One region of the Microbispora sp. ATCC PTA-5024 genome, then DNA from elsewhere that is predicted to be linked to it. Evidence: riboswitches for the same ligand, from Rfam matches in the RefSeq annotation. Region 1 holds a riboswitch; each other region holds the start of a gene.
What was found. A riboswitch is a leader RNA that binds a small molecule or an ion and turns the genes downstream of it on or off. The one in region 1 is predicted to bind cyclic di-AMP.
Positions count from the first base shown of each region.

Region 2: it holds a riboswitch for cyclic di-AMP, as region 1 does, so the genes downstream of both, MPTA5024_RS34340 (coiled-coil domain-containing protein) here and MPTA5024_RS19015 (C40 family peptidase) in region 1, are expected to answer to the same signal.
Region 3: it holds a riboswitch for cyclic di-AMP, as region 1 does, so the genes downstream of both, MPTA5024_RS09545 (C40 family peptidase) here and MPTA5024_RS19015 (C40 family peptidase) in region 1, are expected to answer to the same signal.
Region 4: it holds a riboswitch for cyclic di-AMP, as region 1 does, so the genes downstream of both, MPTA5024_RS44255 (C40 family peptidase) here and MPTA5024_RS19015 (C40 family peptidase) in region 1, are expected to answer to the same signal.

Region 1 is NZ_KI866523.1:1,398,576-1,405,949, reverse strand. It holds gene MPTA5024_RS19035 (NAD-dependent epimerase/dehydratase family protein) at 1-339, shown strand, start outside; gene MPTA5024_RS19030 (hypothetical protein) at 421-1,500, shown strand; gene MPTA5024_RS19025 (hypothetical protein) at 1,612-2,184, shown strand; gene MPTA5024_RS19020 (helix-turn-helix domain-containing protein) at 2,197-2,775, opposite strand; cyclic di-AMP (ydaO/yuaA leader) riboswitch at 3,142-3,301, shown strand; gene MPTA5024_RS19015 (C40 family peptidase) at 3,394-3,933, shown strand; gene MPTA5024_RS19010 (helix-turn-helix transcriptional regulator) at 4,030-5,031, opposite strand; gene MPTA5024_RS19005 (VOC family protein) at 5,125-5,523, shown strand; gene MPTA5024_RS19000 (MarR family winged helix-turn-helix transcriptional regulator) at 5,546-5,971, opposite strand; gene MPTA5024_RS18995 (SDR family NAD(P)-dependent oxidoreductase) at 6,080-6,793, shown strand; gene MPTA5024_RS18990 (SDR family NAD(P)-dependent oxidoreductase) at 6,803-7,374, opposite strand, start outside.
Region 2 is NZ_KI866526.1:805,049-812,422, reverse strand. It holds gene MPTA5024_RS34365 (TrpB-like pyridoxal phosphate-dependent enzyme) at 77-1,435, shown strand; gene MPTA5024_RS34360 (ATP-binding SpoIIE family protein phosphatase) at 1,607-3,340, shown strand; gene MPTA5024_RS34355 (TIGR03086 family metal-binding protein) at 3,429-4,019, shown strand; gene MPTA5024_RS44770 (50S ribosomal protein bL37) at 4,027-4,104, opposite strand; gene MPTA5024_RS34350 (DeoR/GlpR family DNA-binding transcription regulator) at 4,299-5,102, shown strand; gene galT (galactose-1-phosphate uridylyltransferase) at 5,099-6,151, shown strand; cyclic di-AMP (ydaO/yuaA leader) riboswitch at 6,231-6,367, shown strand; gene MPTA5024_RS34340 (coiled-coil domain-containing protein) at 6,402-7,328, shown strand.
Region 3 is NZ_KI866522.1:2,152,642-2,160,015, reverse strand. It holds gene MPTA5024_RS09570 (sensor histidine kinase) at 1-221, shown strand, start outside; gene MPTA5024_RS09565 (response regulator) at 218-898, shown strand; gene MPTA5024_RS09560 (phosphotransferase family protein) at 907-1,995, opposite strand; gene MPTA5024_RS09555 (NYN domain-containing protein) at 2,168-3,484, shown strand; gene MPTA5024_RS09550 (C40 family peptidase) at 3,621-4,583, shown strand; cyclic di-AMP (ydaO/yuaA leader) riboswitch at 4,900-5,064, shown strand; gene MPTA5024_RS09545 (C40 family peptidase) at 5,135-5,683, shown strand; gene MPTA5024_RS09540 (hypothetical protein) at 5,839-6,720, shown strand; gene MPTA5024_RS09535 (glycosyltransferase family 4 protein) at 6,810-7,374, shown strand, end outside.
Region 4 is NZ_KI866523.1:300,714-308,087, reverse strand. It holds gene MPTA5024_RS13915 (winged helix-turn-helix transcriptional regulator) at 1-354, shown strand, start outside; gene MPTA5024_RS13910 (LuxR C-terminal-related transcriptional regulator) at 448-696, shown strand; gene MPTA5024_RS44255 (C40 family peptidase) at 851-1,888, opposite strand; cyclic di-AMP (ydaO/yuaA leader) riboswitch at 1,963-2,131, opposite strand; gene MPTA5024_RS13900 (amino-acid N-acetyltransferase) at 2,507-3,061, shown strand; gene MPTA5024_RS13895 (RDD family protein) at 3,176-4,456, shown strand; gene MPTA5024_RS13890 (RDD family protein) at 4,623-5,258, shown strand; gene MPTA5024_RS13885 (histone-like nucleoid-structuring protein Lsr2) at 5,794-6,141, shown strand; gene MPTA5024_RS13880 (ATP-dependent Clp protease ATP-binding subunit) at 6,409-7,374, shown strand, end outside.

The DNA.
Region 1 (7,374 bases):
TTCTCCAACGTCCTCGGGCCCGACGACTACCGGTCGTTCCCCGGCTACTGGGACGACCCGCGGCTTCGCCGGTGGAACCTCTGGGGCTACATCGACATCCGGGACGCGGCCGCGGCCTGCCGCCTCGCCCTCGACGCGCCGGTCCAGGGGGCGCAGAGCTTCGTCATCGCGGCCGCCGACACCGTGATGAACCGGCCGTCGGCCGACCTCATGAAGGAGGTCTTCCCCGAGGTCGAGATCACGCGTGAGCTCGGGGAGTTCGAGACCCTGCTCGCCGTCGACCGCGCCCGGAAGGTCCTCGGCTTCGTCCCCCGGCACTCCTGGCGCGACCACGTCTGACCAGGCGCCCGCCGCTCCCGGTTTTTCCGTGAACTACGGCTCTCCTCCGGGCGTCCTACAGGTGAACGGAGGGAAGGCGTCATGCGTACCGTTTTCATCGCAGGAGTGACGGCGCTCGGGCTGGCGTGCGTGCCGGCCACGGCGGCGTCCGGAGCCGCGCACCGGGCCGAGAGGGCGGCGCCGGGGTGGAAGCTGGCCAGGGTGAACACCCTCCCCGGCGACGACGTCCTCAACGACGTGACCGTCCTGGGCAACGGAACGGTGTGGGCGGCCGGTCACCGGATCGTGAACGGACAGCAGCGGGGCCTGGTCCAGTGGTACGACGGCAGGACGTGGCGGACGGTCCCGAACAGCCCGCCGTACGAGCTGCTGGCCGTGACGGCCACGTCGAGCAGGAACGTGTGGGTCTTCGGCCCGGGCAAGGCCGCCCGCTGGAACGGGCGCACGTGGGCCTCCGTCTCGCTGGGCGACGCGTTCGCGTCCGCAGACGCCGACGGGACGAGCGCGAAGGACATCTGGGCGGTCGGGGGCACGGCCTCGGCACGGCACTGGAACGGGTCCTACTGGAGGAGCGTGAAGCTCCCGGGCCAGGCCGCCGCCGTCGACGCGTACCGGTCCGGCGACGTCTGGGCGGCGGGCGGCAGGGGCGCCCAGCCCGCGATCATGCGGTGGAACGGGAGGTCCTGGGCGCTGATGCCCACACCCGCGCTCACGCTCCCCCAGTCCGACGCGGTCGCGGCCATCCAGGACATCGCGGTGCTGGGCCCGGGGAACGTGTGGGCCGTCGGCGGCGTCTCCTGGGAGGGGGCGAACGACGAGGGTGACGACGTGGACTACAGCCGCACCCTGGTGATGCACTGGAACGGCAGGGCATGGGCCGCCTCGGTCGGCGCGACCCAGGCGCAGCCGTACACGGAGGTCGAACCGGACGGCAGCGGCGGCGTGTGGGTGGTGCAGGGCAACTGGAATCCCACACTGTGGCACGTCACGGGGTCGACCTGGACGCGCACCCCGGTTCCCCGCAAGGCGGGCACCAACGCCGTCCTGTTCTCCGTCGCGCGCAGGCCCGGTACGGCCACGGTCTGGGGCGCGGGCTTCACGGTGCCGCAAGGCGACCCCGACGACCCGACGGCCAACGGGACGTTCTGGCGCACCCGCTGACGGTCCGGTCACTGACTGCCCGGGCCTGTCCGAGGGCTCAGGGACGGCTCAGGGAAAGGCCAGGGTCGTCACCCCATCCCCGGCGCCGGCCTCTCTCACCACAATCGCCGCATGAGATCACTCGTCGGCGCTCCCCTTCTCTTCGCCGCGTACGGCGTCGCCCGCATCATCGACGGCCTCGACGGCAGCCGCGGCCCGGGCGCCGCCTGGACGATCGGGCACCTGTGCTTCCTGGCCGGGCTGATCCTCTTCGTCCCCGTCATGCACAGGCTGTGGAAGCTGACCGGGGGCGCCGCGGCCACCGCGGGTTACGCGATGGGCCTCGCCGGGGCGCTGTCACTGGCCGTGCAGTTCACGATCGACCTGGTCGTCGGGTTCCTGTCCGCCGACCACGAGGCGATGGGCCCGCGGTTCGAGGCCGTCAAGGCCGTGCCCGGGGTCGACCCCCTCGTGTACACGGTCGTGCCGCAGGTGTTCTACGTGGGCCTGCTGGTCCTGACGACACTGCTCGCCGCACGGCGTTCCGTGCCCTGGTGGAGCCCCGCGCTGGTGCTCGCCCAGGCCGTGATCCCGCTGGTGAGCAAGGATCTGATCCCTCTGGCCGCCGCGCTGCTTGTGCTCGCCCTCGCGCCGGTGGCACGGGTGCGCACCCCGTCGCCGTCGCGGGCGCCGGCCATGCTGTGACGGCCCGCCGGACTACGCGCCGCGAGGCTTCGCCCGGACGTGCATCCGCTCCCCCTGCGCCCCGAACAGGCTGAGCACCTCCACCGGCCCCTCTCCCGTGCTGCCGAACCAGTGCGGCAGGCGGGTGTCGAACTCCGCCGCCTCCCCCACCTTGAGCACGACGTCGTGCTCGGCGAGCACCAGCCGCAGCCTTCCACTGAGCACGTACAACCACTCGTAGCCCTCGTGCGTACGCGGTTCGGGGTCGCAGCGGTCGACCGCGATGATCATCTTGAACGCCTGCAGCCCGCCGGGATGCTGGGTCAGCGGCATGATCGTCGAGTTGTCGCGGTGGATCGGCTTCATCCGCACCCGCGGGTCACCGACCGGCGGCGCGCCGACGAGCTCGTCGAGCGGCACCTGGTAGGCCCGCGCGAGCGGCAGCAGCAGCTCCAGTGTGGGTTTGCGCTCACCGGACTCGAGACGCGACAGCGTGCTGACCGAGATGCCGGTGGACTCCGCGAGCTGGCTCAGGGTGCTGCCGCGCTTCTTGCGCAGCGCACGCAGCCGCGGGCCCACGGAGGCCAGGACCACGGCGTCGTCGTTTGCCATGTCGGCAATGCTACTTGTCGAATCGGCAGATCTGGACGCGTCCGGCGTGTCGCCCGAGACCGCCGCTCGCCGTCCCCCCCTTGAAGGCCCGAGCGGTCGCCTCTGCCACAGCTGGGGATGTCGATGTGACGAGCATCACTTTTGTCACCACATCACGTGCCCTGACCTGCGAATTCTTCCTTTTGATCCTTTTTACGGTCTCCTTACCGGTTTGCACCCCTTTGCGGCAATATGGCGCTACTTGGTAGTTTCCTTGCCCTACGACGGCGGCGTCCCCGTGGCGCGGCCATCGCGGAACCCGGCCCTGCCGGGTTGGAAACCGAACATCCACCGTCACCGCCGCCACGTCCTCTCCGCCCCCCTGGGCGCCGGTGATCGCCGAATCCGTGCAGCAAGGAGGCACGGAACCGGGGAACCAGTCGACCTTCGCCCGAAGGTCTGGGGTGAATCGGCGCGCCATGCGCCGTAGGGCGTCTTCCCTGCCCGAATCCGTCAGCTAACCCGGTAGGCGCAAGCGGAAGACTCGAGGAGAGATCCCTGTCTACCAACCCCACCACCCTGCTCCGCATCGCCATCGTCACGCTGGGTGGCGCCGCGCTCACCGCCTCCGCAGGGGCGTTGAGCGCACTGCCCGCGGCCGCCGCCACGGCGACGGTGACAGCCCCGCCCCCGGTCCTGTCGCCCATCCCGCCCGAGCCCGCCGCCCCGATCCTCACCGGGGTCGCCCCGTACGCCGGTGAGGCGCCCGCGGCTGAGGCGTCCGCGAACACGACGCTCAGCAAGTCAGCTCTTCAGCAGCAGAAGGCCGAACGCGCCATCGAGGTGGCCAGAAAGCAACTCGGCGACCCCTATGTATGGGGCGCCACAGGCCCCCGGGCGTTCGACTGCTCGGGGCTGGTCCAGTTCGCCTGGCGCAAGGCCGGCGTCAAGCTCCCGCGTACGACCTGGGAGATGCTCAGCGCCGTCAAGAAGAAGGTGTCCCTGGCGCATCTCAAGCCCGGCGACCTCATCTTCACCAGCGGCGGCGGCCACGTGGGCATGTACATCGGCCACAAGAAGGTGATCAACGCCCCGCACAGCGGTGCGGTGGTCAGCATCGACCCCCTCAAGGGCTACTGGAGGAGCAACTTCACCACCGCCGTACGCCCCGGGGTCTGACCCTGGGTGACATCCCCCGGCGGAGACGTCCTGACGCCTGCCCCGGTCAGGGCGTCTCCGCCGAGGGGCACGACGTCCGGTCCCCGGGGGACGAGGTCACGCGCGGGGCGCCTCCCTGCGAGCGGAGGCCGCGAGCCGTTCGGCGAGCGCCATGACGAGGCCGCGCAGTTCGTCCGGTCGCTCGATGACGAACGGCCGGTCGAGCGACGCGAGCACCGAGGGCAGCCAGTCGAGACGCTCTGCCCGCACCTCGACGCGGAGCCAGCCGTCGGTCTCGTGACCCGCGCCGTCCGCGGGCGGGCGTTCCTCCACAGTCGCGACACCGGCGGGGAGCCGGGTGCGGATCTGGTCGACCGTCCCCTGGATCCGCAGAACCACCTCATGCCGGTACGGAGCCGTGGCGAGCCCTGACAGGACGCGCTGCGCCGGGTCGAGTCCGGCGGGCGTCTCGAACGAGCCGGGCAGTGTCCTCGCGTCCGCGATGCGATCCAGCCGGAAGATCCGGTCCTCGCCGATGCCGGGATCCGCCCCCGTGACGTACCACCGGCCCGAATGGGCGACGAGCCCGTACGCGTGCAGCGTGCGTTCGCTGCGCCGGCCGTCGGCGGCGACGTACCTGATCGAGATCGGCCGACGGTGGCGCACCGCGTCCGCGATCGTGAGCAGGACCGCGGTCTCCGGGACGGCGACGTCGCCGGGCGGAGCCGTGAAGGCGAGGGATTCGAGCACGACGTCGAGCCTGCGGGCGAGCCGCTGGGGCAGTACCCGCCGGATCTTGGCCGCCGCCGTCTCACTCGCCGCGCCGGCCGCCGTCATCAAGCCCGCCCGGCGACCGGCGACCAGGCCGAGCAGCACGGCCAGCGCCTCATCGTCGCTCAGCATGAGTGGAGGCAGGCGGTATCCGGGAGCGAGCCGGTAGCCGCCATGACGACCGCGCACCGACTCGACGGGCACGTCGAGGTCGATCAGGTGGTCGACGTAGCGCCGCACCGTGCGCCCGTCGACGCCGAGCCGGTCGGAGAGTTCGGCGATCGTCCGGATGCCGCCCGACTGGAGGAGTTCCAACAGCGTGAGCACACGCTGAGTAGGTCGAGCCATGTCTCGTCATCTCGCTGCACATACTGGGCCGTTTCTGTCCAGTATTGCTCCTAGCCTGCGGAGGGAACGACCCCGCAAGCCAGGGAGATCACCATGGAGTTCATCTCGATCCGCGTCATCACGGCCGACGTCGCGCGCCTCGCCGGCTTCTACGAACGAGCCACGGGACTGCGCGCCACTTGGTCCAGCGAGGACTTCGCGGAGCTCAGGACCGCCTCGGCGACCCTCGCGATCGGCAGCACCCGCACCGTCGCGCTGTTCGCGCCCGGCGCCGCCCGGCCGGCCGACAACCGCTCCGTGATCATCGAGTTCCTCGTCGACGACGTGGACGGCGTGTACAAGAACCTCACGGGCTTCGTCGAGGAGTTCGTCAACGAGCCCACCACGATGCCCTGGGGCAACCGGTCACTGCTGCTGCGTGACCCCGACGGCAACCTCGTCAACTTCTTCACCCCCGTCACCCCGGCCGCGATCGCGAGGTTCGCTCGCTGAAACCGTAGGGCGCGTGCTGCGGTCAGGGACGGAGCACTGAGGTGGCGGATCGCAGCAGACGGATGAGATCGTCGCGTTCGGCGCCGGGCCAGGAGCTGAAGCCCGTGTTCAGGGTCGTCTCGATGACCTGCTGGAACTCACCGCTGAGCGCTTCGCCTTCAGCGGTGAGGTGGACGCGCGTCACGCGGCGGTCCTCGGCGTCGGGTCGGCGGGTGAGCAGGCCGCGCCGCTCAAGCCGATCGACCAGGCCCGTGACGTTGGTCTTGTCACAGTGCAGCAGAGCCGCCAGCTCGCCGGATGACGGCTGCCGATGCCGGGCGAAGCACAACAGCTGCGCCTGCTGAGGAGTGAGCCCCAGCCGGCGGCTGGCCGCGCCGAACAGGCCGTCGATCTCCTGGAAGAGGCCGATCAGCGTCTCGACGAGTTCGCTCTCGGGTGCGTCGGCCATGAAGAAAGTCTACTCCCTCGACCATTGACACCATCAACCTAAATAGTTGATGATCTCGACTGTCCATAGAGTCGTCTAAATGGAGGGACCATGCGTGCCGAGGAACGAGTGGCGGTCGTCACCGGGGGATCGCGCGGCATCGGACGCGCGATCAGCGAGCGGCTCGCCGTAACGGGAATGCGCGTCGTCATCGGCTCTCGCAATCAGGAAACCGCGGCAGGAGTCGTCGCCTGGATCAAGGACGCGGGCGGGCAGGCCAGCGCGGTCCGCACCGACATCACTGAGCCGGCAGCGGTCAAGGAGTTGTTCGACGCGGCCGAGAACCACTACGGCCGCGTGGATGTGTGGGTGAACAACGCGGCCACGGCGACCGCGGGGCCTCTGTCTCACGCCACCGACGACGACTTCGACCAGTACGTGCACGCGAACGTCCGGGCCACGTTCGTGGCCCTTCGTGAGGCCGCCAAGCGCATCCGCGACCACGGCCGGATCGTCCTGATCTCCTCCGCCCTGACCGTCTCACCGTTGCCCGGCATGGCGCTGCTCGCCGCGGTCAAGGCCGCGGGAGATCAGCTCGCCCGTGCTCTCGCCTGGGAAGTGGGCTCCAGATCCGTCACGGTCAACAGCGTCCTGCCCGGCCTCACCCGTACCGGCGTCATCGACACCGTCCCTCAGCACGTCATCGACGACGCCAAGGCACGTACGCCGTTGGGCCGTTTGGGCGAACCGTCCGACATCGCCGACGTCGTCGCCTTCCTCGCCTCTGACGCCGGCCGCTGGATCACGGGCCAGACCATTCACGCCGCAGGAGGCATGATCTGAGGATCTACGTCAGGCGGCGACGTCCAAACCGGTGAGACGGGCCGAGAGCGCCCACAGACGGGCCGCCTCGTCGCTGTCTTCCGGACCGTCCCGCGAGATGCTGCAGTCGGCGCAGTAGTCGCCGCCATGGTCGTCGAGCACGGGTGCGGTCGCGGCCCAGACCACGGAGGCCGCGCCCTGCTCAGGCGTCCTGAACAGGGCCGGCGCCGGGTTTCCGTCGGGGTCGACCCAGCCGGCGGCGACCATTTCGCCGATCGTGAGGTGTCGCTGCAGAGATGTGAGGATCCAGCCGGGGTTGACCGAGAAGGCGTGTACTCCGTGCGCTCGTCCGACAATGTCGAGGTGGCGGGCGAACAGGATGTTCGCGAGCTTCGACTGGGCATAAGCGGCCCACTTGTCATAGCCACGCTCGAACCGCACGTCATCCCAGCGAATGCTCCAGCCAGGGTTGTACCCGGAGGCGACCGCGACGACCCGGGCCCTGCCGGCTGACGTGAGAGCGGGCCACAGCAGGTTCGTCAGCGCGTAGTGGCCCAGGTGGTTGGTGGCGAACTGGGCCTCCCAGCCCGGCCCGACCCGCG
Region 2 (7,374 bases), on a different contig from region 1:
TCAGAACGGGGGCCTTTCCCGATGGCCCCGCCGCGCGGAGACTGGAAGTGGCGGGCGGCCAGGAGTGGAGGGCGCGGTGAGCGAGCCGACGAGGATCCTTCTCGACGAGTCCCGGATCCCCCGGAACTGGTACAACATCCTGCCCGACCTGCCGGCCCCTCCCCCGCCGCCGCTCCACCCGGCCACCCTGCAGCCGGTGGCCCCCGACGACCTCGCCGCCCTGTTCCCCATGGAGCTGATCGCGCAGGAGATGAGCGAGGACCGCTTCGTCCCGGTGCCCGAGAGCGTCCTCGACGTCTACCGCCTGTGGCGGCCGACGCCGCTGATCCGCGCCCGCCGCCTGGAGAGGAGCCTGGGCACCCCGGCGAGGATCTACTACAAGTACGAGGGCGGCAGCCCGTCGGGCTCCCACAAGCCGAACACCGCCGTCCCCCAGGCGTACTACAACGCCCGGGAGGGCGTGCGGCGGCTGACCACCGAGACGGGCGCCGGCCAGTGGGGCTCCGCGCTCGCGTTCGCCTGCGCCCAGTACGGCCTGGCCTGCGAGATCTGGATGGTCCGAGCGTCGTACGACCAGAAGCCGTACCGCAGGTCGCTCATGAAGGTGTACGGCGCCACCGTGCACGCCAGCCCGTCGGCGGTGACCACGTCGGGGTGCCGGATCCTCACCGACGACCCCGGCTGCTCCGGCTCCCTCGGCATCGCGATCAGCGAGGCGGTCGAGGCGGCGGGCGCGGCCGACGACACCCGTTACGCCCTGGGCTCGGTGCTCAACCACGTCCTGCTGCACCAGACCGTCATCGGCGAGGAGGCCCTGGAGCAGCTCGCGCTCCTGGGCGAGACGCCCGACGTCGTCGTCGGCTGCACGGGCGGCGGGTCGAACTTCGCTGGGCTGGCGTTCCCGTTCCTCCGGGAGAGGCTGGCCGGCCGGATGGACCCGGTGCTGCGCGCGGTCGAGCCGGCCGCCTGCCCCTCGTTCACGCGCGGGACGTACGCGTACGACTTCGGCGACGCGGCGGGGTTCACACCGCTGATGAAGATGCACACGCTCGGCCACCGGTTCGTGCCCGACCCCATCCACGCCGGCGGCCTGCGCTACCACGGGATGTCGCCGCTGCTGTCGCACATCCACGAGCTGGGGATGATCGAGGCGGAGGCCGTGAGCCAGAACGCGTGCTTCGAGGCGGGGGTGCGCTTCGCGAGGACGGAGGGCATCCTCCCGGCGCCCGAGCCGTCCCACGCCCTGGCGGCGACGATCGCGGAGGCCCGGCGGTGCGCGGAGTCCGGCGAGGAGAAGGTCATTGTGACCGCGTTGTGCGGCCACGGCCACTTCGACCTGCCGGCGTACGAGCGGCACCTGGCGGGACGCCTGGAGGACTTCGCGCTGCCGCAGGAGCGCATCGACTCCGCTCTCGCCGATCTGCCCGGCGTGTAGCCCCTGGTCTGTTTCGTCCCCTGTGTGACGGGTAAGACGTGCCCCTCACCGTCACGCGGATTCCACACGTCTACGAAACGCGCGCTCTACGCACTCCTGTCAAACGGCTGAAATGCGAGGTATCACCTTCATACGATTCGGGGACACCATCCGCTCTCGCCGGAGAAACCGTTGAACCGGAACTGCGTCATCAAGGATCCCGCCCCGGGCAACCGGGCGGAGTGGCGCCGCAGCAGCGCCGCGTCCGCGCATGAACGGCTGGCGTTCCTGAACGAGGCCACCCGCAGGATCGGCACCACGCTCGACCTGGCCGAGACCAGCCGGGAGCTCATGGACGTGGCCGTGCCGCGCTTCGCGGACGCCGCGGCGGTGATGGTGCAGGACCGGCTGGTGATCGACGGCGAGATCTCCTCCCGGCCGGTGGACGGCACCACGCTCGTCCGCCGGGTCGCCCTCGGCATCGCGCACGAGAGCCCGCAGCCCTGGATCGACGCGTTCCCGATCGACGAGGTGACGGTCTACCCCGCGGAGATGCCGCACGCGCAGTGCATGGCGAGCGGGAAGCCGCTGATGTACCCGGTGCTGGACAAGGAGAACGCCCGCGTCATCGGGGCGAGCGTCGACCGGGAGGACGCGGTGGCCGACCTGCTCACCGAGTCGTCCTTCCTCGCGGTCCCGCTGCGGGCGCGGGGGCGGGTGCTCGGCTGCGCGGTGTTCGTGCGGCGTCCGCGCACCCAGCCGTTCGAGGAGCCCGACGTCACGGTGGCGGAGGACCTGGCGGCGCGGGCGGCGATCTGCATCGACAACGCCCGCCTGTACACGAGGGAGCGGCGCACGGCGCTCACCCTGCAGAGCAGCCTCCTGCCGGCCGAACTGCCGCAGCCGCTCGGCATGGACATCGCCTCGCGCTACCTGCCGGCGAGCGACCTGATGGGCGTGGGCGGCGACTGGTACGACGTGATCCCGCTGCCCGGCTGCCGCACGGCCCTCGTGGTGGGGGACGTCATGGGCCACGGGACGCGGGCCGCGGCGACGATGGGCCAGCTCAGGACGGCGGCACGTACGCTGGCGAGCCTCGACCTGCCGCCCGAGGAGGTGCTGTTCCGGCTCAACCTGATGAGCCAGGACCTCGACCCGACCCAGATCGCGACGTGCATCTACGCGGTCTACGACCCGGTGACCCGCGCCTGCGCGCTGTCGCGGGCCGGGCACGTGCCGCCCGTGCTCCTCCACCCGGACCGCTCCACCCAGATCATCGACCTGCCCTCCGGGCTGCCGCTCGGCATCGGCAGCGAGCCGCTGGAGTCGCGGGAGATGATCCTCCCGGCCGGCAGCGTGCTGGCCCTGTACACCGACGGCCTGGTGGAGAGCCGCGAGCGGGACCTCGACTCCGGGATCATGGCGCTGCGCCGCCTGCTGGCCGGCCGCGTCGAGGACCTGGAGGACATGTGCGACGTGATCATCAGCGGCCAGCGGTCGGGCCACGAGCGTGACGACATCGCGCTGCTGGTGGCCCGGGTGCGGGAGCTCGACCCGGACGAGATCGCGTCGTGCCCGCTGCCGGCCGACCCCCGCTTCGTGGCGCACGCCAGGAGGTTCGTCCGTTCCACGCTCGGCACCTGGGGGCTGGGCGCGCTCGCCGACAGCACCCAGCTCATCGTGAGCGAGCTGGTCACCAACGCGCTCAAGCACGGCTGGCCGCCGATCGAGTTGCGGCTGCTGCGCGGGCGGACGCTGGTGTGCGAGGTCGCCGACGGCTCGCCGGCCACCCCGGCCCCCCGGTCGGCCACGGCCGACGAGGACACCGGCCGCGGGCTCCAGCTCATCAAGCGGTTCGCCTACCGCTGGGGCACCCGCCCCACGACGTACGGAAAGATCGTCTGGGTGGAGCAGCATCTGCCCTGACCCCCTGACATCCCCCTGGATGACCATGTATGACCAGATCATCGGAAGAGATACGGTCGAAGGGGGAACTCCTTTGCGAGGAGGGGAAATGATCGACATCCGTGATGCGTACCGTCGGGCGCTGGACGGCTTCGGCAACCGGCTCCACCTCGTACGGGACGACCAGTGGGAGCTGGCGACGCCCTGTGTGGACTGGGACGTCCGCGGGCTGGTGAACCACCTCGTCACGGAGAACCTGTGGGCCCCGGAGCTGCTGGCGGGCCGGAGGATGGCGGAGATGGGCGAGACCTTCGAGGGCGACGTGCTCGGGGCCGACCCGGTCAAGGCGTTCGAGGTCTCGGCTCAGGGCGCCGTCCAGGCGGTGTACGCCGAGGGGGCGCTGACCGCCGCGACCCACCTGTCGTTCGGCGACGTGACGGGTGAGGAGTACATCACCGAGTTGTTCGCCGACGCGCTGATCCACACCTGGGACCTGGCACGTGCGATCGGCGGCCCGGAGCGGCTGGAGCCCGATCTGGTGGCGAGGTGCGCCGAATGGTTCGCGCAGGCGCGGGAGGGCTACCGCCTGGCTGGGGTGATGGGCGACGAGCAGGGGCTCCCGGAGGACGCCGAGCAGGCACTTCCGGAGGACGCCGACGAGCAGACGCGCCTGCTCGTCGCCTGGGGCAGAACGCCCTGACGGGCCGCTAACGCCCCGTGGGCCGCTTGCCGTGGTTGGCCTTCTTCTTCTTGCGGGCCTTCGACTTGCGCGCGCGCTTCCCCATGGCCGACCGTCCTTCCGGTGGAGTACGGCTTTCGCCCACTGTCCTCCCGAGGGTCCATGCCGTACAAGGGAGAAGGACGAACCATTGCGCACCGCCTGTACAGATCGTGGTGCGCATCCCTTCACCATGTCCCAACATGACCACTCGCAGCTTATGACATAATTTGTTGAAACTTGTTGATAAGGAGTGGGTGGATGCTGGCCCAGCAACGGCAGCAGGCGATCCTCGAGAGGGTCCGCCGGACCGGTGGAGTGCGCGTCGCAGAGCTCGTGCGCGATCTCGGCGTCTCAGACATGACCATACGCCGGGACCTGGAGGTGCTGGCGGAGCGGGGCCTGGTGGAGAAGGTCCACGGCGGCGCGACGGCGGCCGGGAGCGGCTCCACCGAGGAGCCCGGGTTCGCGGCCAAGTCGGTGCGCCAGCAGGCCGAGAAGGAGGCCATCGCCCGGCGCGCGGCCCAGCTCGTGCGGCCCGGGAGCTCCGTCGCCCTGTCGGCGGGCACCACGACGTGGACGCTCGCCCACCACCTGGTCGACGTGGCCGAGCTGACCGTCATCACCAACTCCGTGCAGGTGGCGGACGTGTTCCACCGCGGTGGACGGCCGGACCAGACGGTCGTGCTCGTCGGCGGCGTGCGGACGCCGTCCGACGCGCTGGTGGGTCCCGTCGCCGTCGCCGCCGTGCGGTCGCTGAACGTCGACACGCTGATGCTTGGCGTCCACGGCATGAGCACCCGGGCGGGCTTCACCACCCCCAACCTGCTGGAGGCCGAGACCAACCGGGAGTTCGTCGCCGCCGCCCAGCAGCTCGTCGTGCTGGCCGACCATACCAAGTGGGGCACGATCGGCATCAGCACGATCGCCGCCCTCGAGGAGGCCCACGTGGTGATCAGCGACGCCGGGCTGCCCGAGGAGGCGCGGGCCGAGCTCGCCGAGCACGTCGGCGACCTGGTCGTCGTCGCCCCGTCCGCCGACGCCGCGCTGGAGGCCGCGCAGTGAAGCGCACCGTCACCCACCTCGCCGACGGGCGCGAGCTGATCTACTTCGACCTCCGCGACGACGCCGACCACAGCGCCGTCGACACCCGCGACCTGCCCCCGCGGCCGTACGCGTCCGAGCTGCGGTACGACCCGCTGATGGACGAGTGGGTCGCGGTCGCCCGGCACCGGCAGACCCGCACCCACCTGCCCTCCGCCGACGAGTGCCCGCTCTGCCCGGCCCACCCGGGCTCGGAGATCCCCTCGCCGTACGACGTGGCGGTGTTCGAGAACCGCTTCCCGTCCTTCAGCTTCAACGTCGGCGAGTACGAGCAGGTGGGCGGCCTCAGCGAGGTGCGTCCCGGGATCGGCCGCTGCGAGGTGGTCTGCTTCACCTCCGACCACGACGCGTCGTTCTCCTCCCTCTCGGACGAGCAGGTCGAGCTGGTGATGGAGGCGTGGGCCGACCGGACCGCGGAGCTGTCCGCGCTGCCGGGCGTCGAGCAGGTCTTCTGCTTCGAGAACCGGGGCGAGGAGATCGGCATCACGCTGCCCCACCCCCACGGCCAGATCTACGCCTACCCGTACGTCACCCCGCGGACGCGGCAGATGCTGGACGCCGCCGCCCGCCACCGGGGCGGCAACCTGTTCGCCGACGTGCTGGCCGCCGAGCGGCGCGGCCCGCGGGTCGTCGGGTCGAACGAGCACTGGACGGCGTTCGTGCCGGCCGCCGCCCGCTACCCGTTCGAGGTGCACGTCTACCCGCACCGCCGGGTGCCCGACATCCCGGCGCTGTCCGCGGAGGAGCGGGCCTCGTTCGGGCCGCTCTACACCGACGTGCTGCGGCGGCTCGACGGGCTGTTCGGCGTGTCCATGCCGTACATCGCGGCCTGGCACCAGGCGCCCGTGACGTACCGGCGCGATCTCGCCTACCTCCACCTGCAGCTGTTCAGCATCCGCCGGGCGCCGAACAAGCTGAAGTACCTGGCCGGGTCGGAGTCCGCGATGGGGGCCTTCGTGAACGACGTGCTGCCCGAGGAGGCCGCCCGGATGCTGCGTGAGGCGCGGTAACGGCTTGATCTCCGATTGATTGCGACTTGGGCTGGCACTGACCGTTTCCTTCCCACTAGTATCCATCGCACCGGCAGCCACAGCCGGATCGCCTAATCCCGGGCGCCTCGCCCGGGAGCCGGGGACCCACACAGGAACCTGGGGTTAAGGCCTCGCGCCCGGGCTGCTCCCGCCCGCACCCGTCAGCTAACCCGGTCGGCGAGATGGAGAGGAGTGGGCTCTGCCCCGCGCATTCCCCCTGGCCGCGGGCGTGCTCGCCACCGTCGTGCTCGTGTTCGGCACGGCCACCGCGGGAAACGCCGACCCCAAGCCGACGGAGAGCGGCCTCAGGAAACAGCTCGCCGCGCTGGAGAAGAAGGTCGACGGCCTGATCGCCGACTACAACGCCAAGCGCGTGGCGCTCGCCAAGGCGAAGGTGTCGGAGAAGGCCGCCCGCGAGCGGCTGGCGGCCGCCCAGTCCGACTACGACGCGGCGCAGCAGGCGCTGCGTGACATGGCGGGCCTGCGCTACCAGACCGACAGCGCGATCGCCGGCAGCCCCGTCCCGCTGGTCGACCTGAACGGCTCGACCGTGGCGTACCAGCTCCAGGAGGAGCAGGCCGCCCGCATGACTCAGTTCGACCAGGTTCGGACCGAGCGGCAGCGGGCGGCCGACGCCGCGAAGGCGCTGACCGCGCAGCTCAAGACGCAGTCGGCGGACGTCGCGGAGCAGCGGTCGGACGCGGAGCGGCTGATCGACGAGATCAAGGACAAGCTCGACAAGCTCATCCCGATCGCCCCCGGCCGCCGCCCCGGCGGCGCGTGGGCGCCGGAACTGCCGAGCGGCGCCGACAACATCACCCCCCGGATGCGGTTCATGCGCTCGGAGGTCGAACAGCACTTCCAGCTGCGCTTCCCCGTCGGCTGCTACCGCGCCGAGACGAGCGGCGAGCACCCCCTCGGCCGCGCCTGCGACTTCATGATGAGCTCGGGCGGCACGATGCCGGCCCCGGACATGAAGGCCCTCGGCGACAGCATCGCCGCCTGGGCCATCAAGAACGGCCCGAAGCTCGGCGTGATGTACATCATCTGGCAGCAGCGGATCTACAACCTGGGCCGGCCGGGGTGGCGCCCCATGGCCGACCGGGGCGGGATCACCGCCAACCACTACGACCACGTCCACATCTCGATGTACTGAGCCATCCGCCCCACCCCCACGGTCACGCGGGCGCGCGCCTCCCCCC
Region 3 (7,374 bases), on a different contig from region 1:
GGGCTGCGGGCCCGCCCGGGGGTACGTCTCCGGGGCCGGGCCGCTCCGCTGCGGTGCCCGTGCCGGCCGTCGCCGTGCCGGCCGTGGCCGGGCTGCCGGGCAGCGGCACCGGGCTGATCGGACTGGCCGAGCGGGCGAGCCTGGCGGGCGGCCGGCTCGACCACGGCCCGGCGGACGGCGGCGGGTTCCGGCTGCGCGCCTGGCTACCCTGGCCGGCATGAACGGCGTGCCCCGGGCGGACGGCGAGATCCGCGTGCTGGTCGTGGACGACGACCCGCTCGTGCGCGCCGGGCTCGCCATGATTCTCGGCGGGGCCGGGGACATCCGGATCGTCGCCGAGGCGGGCGACGGGTCGCGCGTGCCGCCCCTGGTCGCCGAGCACCGTCCCGACCTGGTCCTGATGGACATCCGCATGCCCGGGGTCGACGGCCTGACCGCGACCGAGCGGCTGCGCGCCGCCTCCTCGCCGCCCGAGGTGGTGATGCTGACCACGTTCCACGCCGACGCCCAGGTGCTGCGGGCGCTGCGCGCGGGGGCGGCGGGGTTCCTGCTCAAGGACACGCCACCGGGCGAGATCGTGGCCGCGGTCCGCATGGCCGCGCGGGGCGAGCCGATCCTGTCGCCCGCGGTGACGCGGCAGCTCATCGCGCACGTCGCCGCCGCGGACGGCGACGGCGGGCGCGACCGCGCCCGGGAGCGGCTGGCCCTGCTGAGCGAGCGCGAGCGCGAGGTCGCCGTGGCCGTCGGCCGGGGCAGATCCAACGCGGAGATCGCCGGGGAGCTGCACATGAGCGTCGCGACCGTCAAGGCGCACGTGTCGCGGATGCTCACCAAGCTCGGCCTGAACAATCGCGTGCAGATCGCCCTGCTCGTCCACGACGCCGGGCACCTCGGCTGACCCGCGTCCTATCCCGAGATCATCTGCTCCAGCCGGGCGCGGTGCATCACGAGGTCGTCCGGGTCGGCGGGCATCGGCTGCTCGCCGAAGTGGATGCGCCGCCGCCACACCCTCGCCATGATCACGCCGTGCCGCAGGGCCGCGTACGTCTCGTAGAAGTCCATGTCGCGGGGCTCGTGGCCGCTCAGCTCCCGGTAGACCCGGCAGACGTCGGCGCGGGCCATGAAGTCCGGCAGCCCCGGCAGGCCCATGACCTCGGTGACGTCCTGGAAGAAGCGGTGCAGGAAGATCATCCACCCGAGGTCGACCTCGGGAGGTGCGACGGCGGCCATCTCCCAGTCGAGCACGGCGACCGGCTCGAAGCCGGCGTACATCACGTTGCCGATGCGGGCGTCGCCCCAGTTGAGCACGTCCGGGCCGGGGTCGGCGGGCCAGTGGTCCTCCAGCCACGCGAAGGCCCGCTCCAGGAGAGGGATCCGCAGGTCGGCGTGGGCCCACTCGTAGTAGGCCCGCTGCCCGTCCACATGGCGGCGCAGCCCGCACCCGGCCGCGGCGACGGACGGCACCTGCGCCGGCCCCACCCTGTGCAGCCGCGCGAGGATCTCCACGGTCCGGTCCCGCAGCCGCGCCCGGTCCGAGGGCGCGGCGTCGAGGAGCCACCCCTCGAACGTGTACGGCATGACGTCCGGCGGCACGAGCCCGCTCGCGCGCTCCATCACGAAGAACGGCGTCCCGAGCGGACCGGGGTCGGGCTCGAACCAGAGCACGCGGGGCGCGGGGACGCCCGCCCGCTCGCGGGCCACCCGCATCACCTCGACCTGCCGGCCGAGGTCGTAGTCGGGGAAGACCGGGACCGCGTCGGCGGAGGGGGCCATCCGGGCGACGCAGGCGACCGTCCGGCCGTCCCAGGACGCGTCGAACAGCAGCGTCTCGCTCGAAAGGCCGTTCGTCTCCGGGGTGGACAGGCCGGAGACCGCGGCCCGGGCGTCGACCCTGTCCCGCAGCCAGGCCTCGATCCGCCCGCGCAGCTCCGCCGTGTCCCGGGTCGAGGTCCGCATCCGGGCGGCCTCCCGGCTCTCCTCGTCGAGCCCGCTCATGGCGCCTCCATCGCGTAGCCCCCGGACTTTTCGTATATCCCAGGCCATCCGCTGTCCAGGTTCCGTTCATGCGGGATTCATGTGAGGGCAAAGGCGGGAGATCGCGGAGCCGACTCGGACACGGGTACGACAGCCGTACTCTTGATTAAGGACACCTACGAGGAGCGACGAGATGAGTTCAGCCGGAGAGGGTCTGTCTCGTCCGTTGCCCGAGCAGGTCCGGTTACATGTCGTGGAGGTCGCGGCCCAGGTCCTGGGCTCCATGGCGGCGGCCGCGGTGCCGCCGCCGTTGCGCGGCATCGCCAAGTTCGACCCGCGCAAGCGGGCCCGTCTCGGGGGTACGCCGATCGCGGCCCAGCTGGAGACCGACAAGAAGTTCCGTGAGCTGGTGGCCGAGTCGCTGGAGACGGCCTGGCCCGAGCTGGTGGCGAGCCTCGCGGAGGGCACGGTCCCCCCGGCGGCCGATCCCGTGCTGGTCGCGGCGGCCGCCTACCTCACCCGGCCCCCCGGCTGGCCGGACCTGGTCGAGCAGGCGCGGGCGGACCTGGAGCGGTCGGCGTCGGTCGACACCCAGCGCGAGCAGGCGGAGTCGCGGCTGCGCGAGCAGCTCGCGGCCCAGCGCGCCTCCGCGAAGGAGGAGGTCGACCGGGTACGCGAGCAGCTGCGGGCGGCCCGCGCGGAGAACGCCGACCTGCGCCGCAAGCTGCACGACGTGCGCGAGCGGGTGAAGGCCGCCGAGGAGCGGGCGGCCGCGCTGGAGACCGAGACGGCCGAGGCGAGGTCCCGGGCCGCGAGCGCGAACGGCGCGGCCGAGACCGAGCTGCGCCGGCTCAAGGAGCGGCTGGCCGACGCCGAGCGCCAGCTGGAGGCGAGCCGCCGGGCCGCCCGCGAGGGGCGCAGCGTCGAGGACGCCCGCATCCGGGTGCTCATGGACGCGCTGCAGGACGCCGCGGCCGGGCTGCGCAAGGAGCTCGCCCTGCCCACGACGATCAGCAGGCCGGCCGACTACGTCACCGCCGTCGCGCCGGGGGAGCCGAGCGTGTCCGCCGTGCCAGCGCGGGCCCTCGCCAACGACGACCCCCAGTTGCTCGACCAGCTCCTGGCGATCCCCAACCTCCATCTGATCATCGACGGGTACAACGTCACCAAGACCGGCTACCCCACCCTCACGCTGGCCGACCAGCGCGCCCGGCTGCTCACCGGGCTCGGCGGTCTCGCCGTCCAGGCACGGGTGGAGGTCACCTGCGTCTTCGACGGCGCCGAGCTGAACGGACCGGTGCAGGCGTCGGCCCCGCGCGGCGTCCGGGTGATGTTCAGCGCCCCCGGCGAGATCGCCGACGACCTGATCCGGACCCTCGTGCGGGCCGAGCCGACCGGCCGCGCCATCGCGGTCGTGTCCTCCGACCGTGAGGTCGCCGACTCGGTCCGCCGCATGGGCGCGCGACCGGTTCCGTCGCTGCTGTTGCTGCGCCGCCTCGGCCGCGGCTGATCCCGTACCGGCGGATCGTGACGTTCCGCTCGCCGAACGTGATGATTGCCGCGAATACCTGCGAATAGGTTGAAGCTACAAGATCGCCTGGATAGAGTCGCGCCGCAGGTTTAGGTCTATTCCCCAGGGGGCCTGAGTGCGAGGGCGTGTACCGGTGGCCGCGGGCCTGGCCGCCGTGGTTCTGCTGCTGCCGGTGACGGGCGCGCAGGCGGATCCCAAGCCCACCGTCGCGCAGGCGAAGGCGAAGCTGAAGAAGCTGAACGACCAGGCCGACCAGCTCGTGGACCGGTACAACGCGGCCGACGAGAAGTGGAAGAAGGCCAGGAAGCAGTACGCCGCGCTGAACGACGACTACAAGAAGCAGAACAGCCGGGTCGAGGCCCTGCGCAGCGGCCTGGTCTCCCTGGCGGTCAACACCTACCAGGTCGGCGACATGGGCTCGTGGGGCAACGTGCTGTACAGCCCCGACCCGGAGTCGATGCTCAGCAGCCTGGCCGCCCTCGACCAGATCTCCCAGGAGAGGGCCAAGCGGCTCGAGGAGTACGAGGACGCGATCAAGGGCCTCAAGCAGCAGCGCGACAGGAAGAAGACGCTGTACGACCAGGCCGCCCAGGTGAAGACCGACCTGCGCGACCAGAAGGACAAGGTCGAGCGGCTCGTCAGCGAGCAGACCAAGCTGCTGCGCTCGCTGGGCGCGTACAACGTGGGCGACCCGAACAGCGCCGGCGTCTCCTACCGGGGGCCCGCCTCCGGCGACGCGCTCGCGGCCCTGCAGTTCGCCTACAAGCAGGTCGGCAAGCCCTACCGCTACGGGGGCACCGGCCCGGGCTCCTGGGACTGCTCCGGCCTCGTCCAGGCGTCCTGGGCCGCCGCCGGGGTGAGCCTGCCCAGGACCAGCTACGAGCAGTGGGCGTGGGGCGCGAGCCGGCGGGTGCCGCTCGACGACCTCCAGCCGGGCGATCTCCTCTTCCACGCGGGCTTCGGCCACGTGGGCATGTACGCGGGGGACGGGAAGGTCGTCCACGCCCCGCAGACCGGCGACGTTGTGAAGATTGTCACACTCGCCGAGTACCACCCGATCGGTGCCGTCCGCCCGTAGGCGGGCCGGAAGATCACATATCAGTGGTACGGCAGTGACTCCTGTGACCGTTTTCAGGGTCTGATTCGGCAAATGTGAGCAGAGTCACATTTATGTAAATGTGACGTGGGTATCCTGCGGTTTTCTCTTTGCCGTTCTGTTATTTCGATCTTCATTCGGCGTCCGGGCTTTGCCGAACGCCGGAACCCCTCGGTAGCTTCTGGGCCGCGGCGAGCACGAAACGCCGCCACGGCGGGCATCGGCCGTCCAGCTGATCTCCGCCGAATCGATCCGTCACCGCCGCCAACGCCTACAACCCCGTGCAGGGGCCCCTGGGCGCGGTGACCTGCCGAGTCCGTGCAGTCAGGAGGCACGGAGCCGGGGAACCACTCGACCTTCCGGTGTGGAGGGTCACGGGGTGAATCGGCGCGTTCCAGCGCCGTAGGGCGACTTCCCCGCCCGAATCCGTCAGCTAACCCGGTAGGCGCAAGCGGAAGAACCGAGGAGAGATCCTGTCTACCACCCCCGCTAGTCTGTCCCGTCTTGCCCGCATCACCCTTGGAGGCGTCGCCTTGACGGCGTCCATGGGGGCCGTCGGCACCCAGCCGGCGGCGGCGGACTCGGTGACAGTGACGGTCACCAAGGTGGCCACGGAGACGTCCGCCACGGCCGTCTCCAGAACGGCCTCGACGAAGACGGCCTCGGCCGCGAAGGCCGTCTCGAAGAGGAAGGTGAAGCTGAGCAGGGCCGCCCTCCAGCGGACCAAGGCTCGGCGAGCGGTGAGTGCGGCCGAGAGCCACATCGGCGCGCCGTACCGGTGGGGAGCCACCGGCCCGCGCGCGTTCGACTGCTCCGGCCTCGTCCAGTACGCCTGGCGCAAGGCGGGCGTACGGCTGCCGCGCACGACGTGGTCCATCCGCGGCGCCGTGAGGAAGAAGGTCTCCTGGGGGCACTTCAAGCCCGGCGACCTCATCTTCAGCAGCGGCGGCGGGCACGTGGGCATGTACGTCGGGCACGGCAAGATGATCCACGCGCCGCACACCGGAGCGCGGGTCAGGATCGACAAGCTCGATTCCTACCGCAGGCGCACCTTCGCGGGCGCCGTCCGTCCGGGCGCCTGACCTCAGGCGTCCATGCCCCGGCCCCGTCCACCTTCCGGTGGGCGGGGCCGCGGCATGTCCGGGCGTCGCCGGGCCGGCTCGCCACGCCGGGGCCATGGCATATCGGGGCGTCGCCGGGCCGGGGGTCGCCGGGCCGGCTCACTACGATGCTCGCCATGCGCCCGCCCGACCACCGCCCGCGACCGCCCGTACGGGCGGGTGCGCGGCGGGGCGGGGTCCGGGCGCTGCTCGCCGGGACTGCCGCCGTCGCGCTGGCCGGGCTCACGGCCGCGGCCGCGCCCGCGGACCGGCTGCTTCCGCTGGCCCGTTCGATCGCCCGGGAACACCCCGCCATGTGGACCGGCGCCTCGGTCGCCCGCGGCGAGCACGCGGTCGTCGTCGGCCGCCCGGCGGCCCTCGTCGCCGGCCTCGCCGTGCTGGCCGACCGGGGGAGCCGCGCGGTCGCCCGGGTGTGGGGGCGGCCGGTCGACGCGGTGGTCCTGGTCCCGGCCACCGACGCGGAGGCGGCCGCGCTGGCCGCGCCTGCCCGGGTCGAGGGGCTGGCGGCGCTCGCCGGGGCGGACCGTGTGATCGTGGAGCCGTCCGGCTTCGCCCGGCTGTCGCGGGCCGGCCGTCAGATCGTCCTCACCCACGAGCTCACCCATGTGGCCACCGGGGCGGCCGTCCACGCCGGCGTGCCGGCCTGGCTGGTCGAGGGGTTCGCCGACTACGTGGGCTACAAGGACAGCGGACTGCCGGTCGCGGCGGTCGCCGCCGAGCTGGCCGCCGCCGTCCGCGCCTCCGGACGGGCGCCCGCCGCGCTGCCCGGACCGGACGACTTCGCGGTCCGGCCGCCCGAGGCGTACGAGGGGGCGTGGCTTGCCTGCCGGTACGTCGCCGAGCGCTTCGGCGAGCCGGCCCTGGTCGCCCTCTACCGGGCCGCCCTCCGGGAGGGGCTCGACCCGGCCCTGCGCGACACGCTCGGCCTCACGGTCCCCGAGCTGACCCTGCGGTGGCGGGCGTACGTGCGGGCGGAGCTGGCGCCGGGCCCGCCGTGAGGCCGTGCTGCGAGAATGCCGGTCATGACGCGGCGCCTCACGGGTACTCGGAGGGCCGGCGCCGCGCGCAGGGGATCGAAGGGGCGGGCATGGGGAAGAGGACGCTGATCGTCACGAACGACTTCCCGCCCCGCCCCGGAGGCATCCAGGCGTTCGTGCACGGGCTCGCCTCGCGCCGCCCGCCCGGCTCGGTGGTGGTGTACGCCCCGAGGTGGCGGGGCTGCGAGGACTTCGACACGCGGCAGCCGTACGAGGTGGTGCGGCACCACTCCTCGCTCATGCTCCCGACGCGGTCGGTCGCCCGGACGGCCGCCGGGCTGGTCGAGGACGGCGCGACCGTGGTCTTCGGCGCGGCGGCGCCGCTTGGCCTGCTCGCGCCCGCGCTGCGCAGGGCCGGTGCGACACGAGTGGTCATGCTCACGCACGGCCACGAGGCGTCGTGGGCCCGCCTGCCCGGCGCGCGCCGCCTGCTGCGCCGCATCGGCGAGGGCGCGGACGTCGTCACCTACCTGGGTGAGTACACCCGCCGCCGCCTCGCCCCGGTCGTCCCCGCGCGGAAGCTGGTCAGGCTCGCGCCGGGGGTGGACACCGCGACGTTCCGCCCCGGGGCGGGCGGGGAGCGCATACGGGCCTCGCTCGGCCTCGGCGACCGGC
Region 4 (7,374 bases), 1.1 Mb from region 1:
CTCGCGGGCTGCCCCTCGCGGAAGCTGCTCGACACGCTGAGCGACAAGTGGGTCAGCCTCGTGCTCGCGGCCCTCGCCGACGGCCCGTGCCGGTACAGCGAGCTGGCCAGGACCGTCGCCGGCGTGAGCCAGAAGATGCTCACGCAGACACTGCGGACGATGGAGCGCGACGGGCTGGTCTCCCGGACCATCACGCCGTCGGTGCCCGTCCGGGTCGACTACCGGCTCACGTCACTGGGCGAGGACCTCGTGCCGCTGATGCAGGCGATCAAGAGCTGGGCGGAGATCCACATGGACGAGGTCGAGGCCGCCCGGCAGGCGTACGACAGCTCCAACGCCTCGGGAGAGGCCTGACCGCGAAGGGCGATGCTTGACGACCTTCCTGGCTGGCGTTTACCTTCCCTGAAGGGTGGGCCGACCAGTCATCGTCGTGGGGGAGGGCAGACGATGGGTTTTCCCGACGTGGTCTCCCGGGGTGACGACGTCGCCTCGGACCTTGATCGTGCCGGTCTCACCGATGAGGACCTGCTCCTTCTCGCCGAGCTCGCCAAGGGCGTGACGGCCGATCGGGTCGGGCGCAGCCTCGACGTGAGCGGCCGCACCGTGCGCAGGCGGTTACGGGGGATCTGCGACCGCATCGGCGTGGCTACCGCGATCGAGGCCGTCGCCTGGGCGGCGCGCCGCCGTCTCATCTGACGATCTCTCACTCGTCGCGGGCGACGACGTCGCGTCCTTTCGCCGTGCTCTGACAGGGGTCACCCTGCTCTGCGCCGGGCCGTACCGGCCGATTCAGGCGGCGGCGCGCACGGCGGGCCGCAGCCCGGCCGTGCGCGGCCTCCGTTCAGCCGGCTCAGTCGGCGATGCGCACGCCGCCCGCGAACGGGCGGTTGCCGAGCGGCGCGACCCGTACGACGTCGCCGGTGTGCGGGGCGTGGACCATGTAGCCGCCGCCGATGTAGATGCCGACGTGGTGCAGGTCCGGGTAGAAGAAGACGAGGTCGCCGGGCCGCAGCTCGTCACGGGAGATGTGGGTGCCCGCGGTCCACTGGTCGCCGGTGTAGTGCGGGAGGCTGATCCCGACCTGCTGGTAGGCCGCCATCACCAGGCCCGAGCAGTCGAACGACGTCGGTCCGGCCGCGCCCCACACGTACGGCCGCATCTGCTGGCTGAGCGCCCAGCGCGCGGCCTCGGCGGCCTTGCCGTCGCCGACGACGGGGAACGAGATCCGGGTGGCCCGGCCGGTGCTGACGCTGCCGGCGACCCTGCTGTAGAGGTTGCTCTCCGCCCTCTTGACCAGCTTCTCGATCTTGGTTCGCTGCCCGTCAAGGCTGGTCAGCAGCTTCTTGACCTCGCTCTGGCGGGCGGTGGCGCTGGCCTTGGCCCGGGCGGCCGCGTCCATGGCCTTGGAGACCTCGGCGACCTCCTGGCCCTGCTGCATCTCCAGCGCGTACGTGGTGGAGGCCTGGTCGAGGTACTGGCTGGGGTCGGTGTTGCCGATCAGCGCCAGCGCGGAGCCGAGCCCGCCGGTCATGTAGGAGTTCTGGGCGAGCAGGCTGGCCTTCTGCCGCTTGACCTCGAGCTCGGCCTCGCTCTTGGCCAGGTTCTTCTTGGCCAGGTCGGCGGAGCGCTGGGCGGCCTTGAGCCGGACCCGCTCGCCGTTGTACTGCTCGGTGAGGGTCTCGATCTGGGTGTACAGACGCTCAACCTCGGCGGACAGCTGCTTGAGGCTCGGCTTGGGATCGGCGGTGGCGGCGACGACGGGGGCGCCGAACGTGACGAGGCCGATGGCCACGCTCACGAACGCCGTCCGGCGGATGATCGACCCGGCCGTGGTGCCTCCGGGCCTGCGGCCCCGGGCGTGCCTACCCGCGGACCGTCCTCCACGCATGCGCAACCAAGCTCCTCTCCTCGTCGTGCCGCGCTCACGGACCCGACCTGGGCGTGAATGGTCACGCGGGTCCGTACGGCACTCCTGGGCGCCTACCGGGTTAGCTGACGGGTTCGGGCCGGAGCAGCCCTACCTTTCGGATTCACCCCTTGTCGACACGGGCCGCACTCGGCCCGACTCGCAGTTGGGTCCCCGGCTCCCCTCCACACGCTCGGTGCTTCGAAGACTCGGCGTCCGGTCCTCGCGATTGGGGCTCGCGCGACCGGCATCGTCGCAGGACACTAATGCACCGCGAGTTGTTGCTCAACCAGAACTCCCAATCCCGTCTACGTTCCACAACCGAACGATCACGGGCGGGTCACGGGAGCGGATCGCCATAGACCCCGTTTAACCTGCAACTAGTCCGTTTTGTCGGATTTCTGTTTCGCGTTATCGCAGGTCCAAGCCGGGGCAAAACTCATACCCAACTGGTCCACCCGCTGGGTCTCGCTGCGCGTACGCATGGAAACGCACGGTAACGAACCGATGTCGTGAACCGCTTTAGGGTGTGGCCGTTAATCCGGGCACCGGTTGTGGGCCCGGTGGGGGCGGGCGGCGGCCCGGCTAGGCTGACCGACCATGGAGCAGGTCGCGGAGCAGACGCACGCCGAGCCCGGCCGTCCGGAGGTCATCGTGCGCCGGGCGCGGACGCCGGACGTGCGCGTGATCCGCCGTCTCGTGGACGCCTACTCCGGCGTCGGCCCCCGCCTGCTCGAGAAGACGACGGTCACCCTGTACGAGGACGTCCAGGAGTTCTGGGTGGCGGAGATCGCCGGGCAGGTCGCCGGCTGCGGCGCCCTCCATGTCCTGTGGGAGGACCTGGCGGAGATCCGCACGGTCGCGGTCGACCCGTCGGTGCGCGGCCGGGGCGTGGGCCACCGGATCGTCGCCGCGCTCATCGAGGCGGCCCGCGCGCTCGGCGTCCGCCGGGTCTTCTGCCTCACCTTCGAGGTCGAGTTCTTCGGCCGCCACGGCTTCGTGCCGATCCAGGGCACGCCCGTCTCCCCCGAGGTGTACGCCGAACTGCTCGCCTCCTACGACGAGGGCGTGGCCGAGTTCCTCGACTTGGAGCACGTCAAGCCGAACACGCTCGGCAACACCCGGATGCTCCTTCATCTCGACCGGAGATCTTGACCGTCGCCATAACGGGCTGCAAAGGTGACTGTTGATACACCTGTCGCTACTTTTGGCAATATCAGCGTGTGCTACTGACGTGCGGCGCATGCGTTTCTGAAACGAGGTGACACGGTGAGCACCGGACAGCCGCCGTACCCCCAGGACGAGTCGGACGGCACGCCACCTCCGCCTTCCCCTCATGGGTACAACACGGATAAGCCCGCCGAAGAGTACGACCCTGACGTCACGGTAGTCAGCTATCGCAACCCGGGGCAGCACACCGGCCCCCAGCAGGCGCCCGGATACGGCCAGCAGCCGTCCCAGCAGGGCTACGGCCAGGAGCAGCAGCAGTACGCCCAGGAGCAGCAGTATGGCCAGGGCTACGGCCAGCAGCAGGGCTACGGTCAGCCCCAGCAGGGGTACGGCCAGCCCGGCTACGGTCAGCAGGCCCCCCAGCAGGGCTACGGCCAGCAGGGGTACGGCCAGGAGCAGCAGCAGTACGCCCAGGAGCAGCAGTACGGCCAGGGCTACGGCCAGCAGCAGGGCTACGGCCAGCCCCAGCAGGGGTACGGCCAGCCCGGCTACGGTCAGCAGGCCCCCCAGCAGGGCTACGGCCAGCAGGGGTACGGCCAGGAGCAGCAGCAGCAGTACGGCCAGGGCGGCTACGGCCAGCAGGGATACCCCCAGCAGGGGTACGGCCAGCAGCAGCCGCAGCAGGGCTACCCCCAGCAGGGCTACCCGCAGCAGGGGTACGGCCAGCAGCCCGGGTACGGCCAGGCCGGCTACGGCCAGCAGACTCCCCAGCAGGGCTATGGCCAGCCGCAGCAGGGCTACGGGCAGCCCGCGTACGGCCAGCCCGGCTTCGGCCAGCCGTACGCCGCGGCCGGCCCGGTCCCGCCCGGCGCGCCCGCCCCGCTCGCGGAGTGGTGGCAGCGCCTCGTGGCCCGGATCATTGACGGCGTGATCGTGGGCGTCCCGTTCGCCATCATCTCGGCCGTGATCACCGCGGTGGTCGTCACGACGGGCAACTACGACCTGTCGACGGGGGCGGTGACGGCGCCGAGCGGCTTCTTCCTCGCGTCGCTGCTCATCGCGCTCATCAGCGGCCTCGTGATGATCGCCTACGAGTTCCTCATGCTGCGGATGCGCGGCCAGACGGTCGGCAAGATCGTGATGGGCATCAGGGTCGTGCCCGTCGGCGGCTCGCTCGGTCCCGAGGGGCTGCCGGTCGACGCGGCGGGCAAGCGCGCCGGCGTCCTCTACGGCCCGCAGGTGCTGCGCTGGATTCCCGTCGTCGGATGGCTGCTCGGCATCTTCGCCTTGGTGAACGTTCTCTGGCTGCTCTGGGACAAGCCGCTGCAGCAGGCCCTGCACGACAAGGCCGCCAAGACGATCGTGGTCAAGGTCAAGTAGTGCCACAAAGCGGGGCCGATGGAACGGGCCATCGGTCCCGCTTTTCGTGTGTTTCCGCCGAGAGACCGGTCCGCTGAACGGGTGCACGGAAAATCCGTAACGGGTGACCTCGGGCGTGCGATGCTTGTCCGACGCAAGTGCCCACGCAAGTCGCAAGAGGTGACCAATGACCGCGGAACCTCCCCCCGGCCAGAATCCATATGGCTCGGCTCCGCCGCCCCCGCCCGGTTCATATCCGCCCCCGGGCGGATATGGGGCCCCCCAGGGTTCTTATGGGGCCCCCCAGGGAGCCCCCCTTCCTCCCGGCGTTCCCGCGCCCGTGGCGCAATGGTGGGAGCGGTGGGTGGCTCGCATCATCGACACGATCATCTTCTCGATCGTTTACTTCATCCTGAGCATGATCTTCAACGCCGCGTTCGGACCGAAGGTCAGCGTTAACGGCTCGTCGGTCGAGGCGTCCGGCAGCGTTTTCCTCCCGGGATTCCTCGCCGCCCTGATCGCCTACGGCGCTTATGCCGCCTACGACTACGTCCTGCACAGCAAGGACGGTCAGACCGTGGGCAAGAAGGTCATGAAGATCCGGGTGCTCCCGCGCGACGGAGGGGCGCTCGATTCGTCGGCCCTCCTCAAGCGGTCGCTGCTTTACCCGGGCGTCCTGGCTCTCTACGGGATTCCCGTGGTGAGCTGGCTGGCCGCCATCTTCGTGCTGGTCACCGCAATTCTGATCATCACTGACAAGCCCCTTCAGCAGGGCCTTCACGACAAGATCGCCGGAACGATCGTGGTGAAGACCCAGGGCTGACGCCAGGGGAAGCCCGGTCCCGAGGGGGACCGAAACAGTGGGGCGGCCGCTTCGGCGACCGCCCCACTTGGCTTTCTGAGTAGGATTTCCAGTACATCCGGTAAGACGGCTGGAGAGACGGCGATTACCTTCGTGCCCCCTGGTGGCCCCCGGAAGCCGTCCCCGGGCGGGTCCGGCGCTATCGTCATAGGAGCGTCATAGGAGGTGGGTCCAGCTGAGAAGTAGCTGGGAGCGCCTCCAGGTCCCCGGAATTCGCGAGGGCGTCCGCAATGGCACCCCCGGCACGAGCGAGGCAGAATGACAGAGGTATTGTCCGCCTTGATACCTTCCGCGGTCGTCGCCGGAGCGGCGGTCTACGGCATCGTAAAGTTGGTACGTTCCGATGCCGCCGGCCTCCGCCAGGCACGCGCGCCACGAGAGAAGACACCGGACACACCGGTTCCGGAGAATCCGCAATCGTGAATTGTCAGCCGGGGGAATCCGGGTATATGTTTGGCTGACGAATCAAACTATGGGGCTGCGAAAGGATTGCCGGATGGCCAAGCACACGCAGGTGATTCTCATCGACGATCTCGATGGCGGCGAGGCCAATGAGACGGTCGCCTTCGCGATTGACGGCACGTCATATGAGATTGACCTGAGCGACGGCAACGCGAAGCGGCTTCGCGAGGCCCTGTCGCCTTTCGTCGGCAGCGCGCGGCGTGCCGATTCGGGCCAGGCCCGGGGGCGTCGCCGTGGCGGTGGCGGCGGCGGTGGCCAGCGAGCCATGACGCGCGAGAAGAGCGCCGAGATCCGCGCCTGGGCGAAGGCGAACGGGCACCCGGTGAGCGAGCGCGGCCGTATTGCCGCGTCGATCGTCGAGGCCTACGAGGCGGCGCACTAACTCCGCCCTTGATCGTGCGGTTATGTCGGTCGTCGGATGATCCGGCGAGCGCATAGCCGCGCGATTCTGTTTGCGTCCCCTTAAAACCTCGTTCGCTTGCGGCGTATCGGGAACATGTCGGCCCCAGCAGGGGGTTGGATAGAGCGTGAACGCCCTGCTCCCGGGGAACCCTTCAGCCAGAGGAGCGGTCGCTGGGTCGGGGCTACCATGCGGAACGACGAGCCGGATCTCCCGCGTTCGCCTGACCGCTCTGTGAGGAGCGACGAGATGTTCGAAAGGTTCACCGACCGTGCGCGGCGGGTTGTCGTCCTGGCCCAGGAAGAGGCCCGGATGCTCAACCACAACTACATCGGTACTGAGCACATTCTTCTTGGCTTGATCCATGAGGGTGAGGGCGTTGCCGCCAAGGCTCTGGAGAGCCTCGGCATCAGTCTTGAGGGTGTGCGTCAGCAGGTCGAGGAGATCATCGGCCAGGGCCAGTCGGCGCCTTCGGGGCACATTCCCTTCACCCCACGTGCCAAGAAGGTCCTTGAGCTGTCGCTCCGCGAGGCCCTGCAACTCGGCCACAACTACATCGGCACCGAGCACATCCTCCTCGGCCTCATCCGCGAGGGCGAGGGCGTGGCCGCCCAGGTGCTCGTGAAGCTTGGGGCCGACCTCAACAGGGTGCGGCAGCAGGTCATCCAGTTGCTCCACGGCTACCAGGGCAAGGAGCCCGCGGCCGCCGGCGGGCCGCAGGAGTCCGCGCCCTCGACCTCGCTCGTGCTCGACCAGTTCGGCCGCAACCTCACCCAGGCCGCGCGTGAGGGGAAGCTCGACCCGGTCATCGGCCGCGAGAAGGAGATCGAGCGGGTCATGCAGGTCCTCTCCCGGAGGACCAAGAACAACCCCGTTCTCGTGGGCGAGCCCGGCGTGGGCAAGACGGCCGTCGTGGAGGGCCTGTCCCAGAAGATCGTCAAGGGCGAGGTGCCCGAGACGCTGAAGGACAAGCAGCTCTACACGCTCGACCTCGGCGCTCTGGTCGCCGGCTCCCGCTACCGCGGTGACTTCGAGGAGCGCCTGAAGAAGGTGCTGAAGGAGATCCGCACCCGCGGCGACATCATCCTGTTCATCGACGAGCTGCACACGCTGGTCGGTGCGGGCGCCGCCGAGGGCGCGATCGACGCGGCGAGCATCCTCAAGCCGATGCTGGCCCGCGGTGAGCTGCAGACGATCGGCGCGACGACGCTCGAC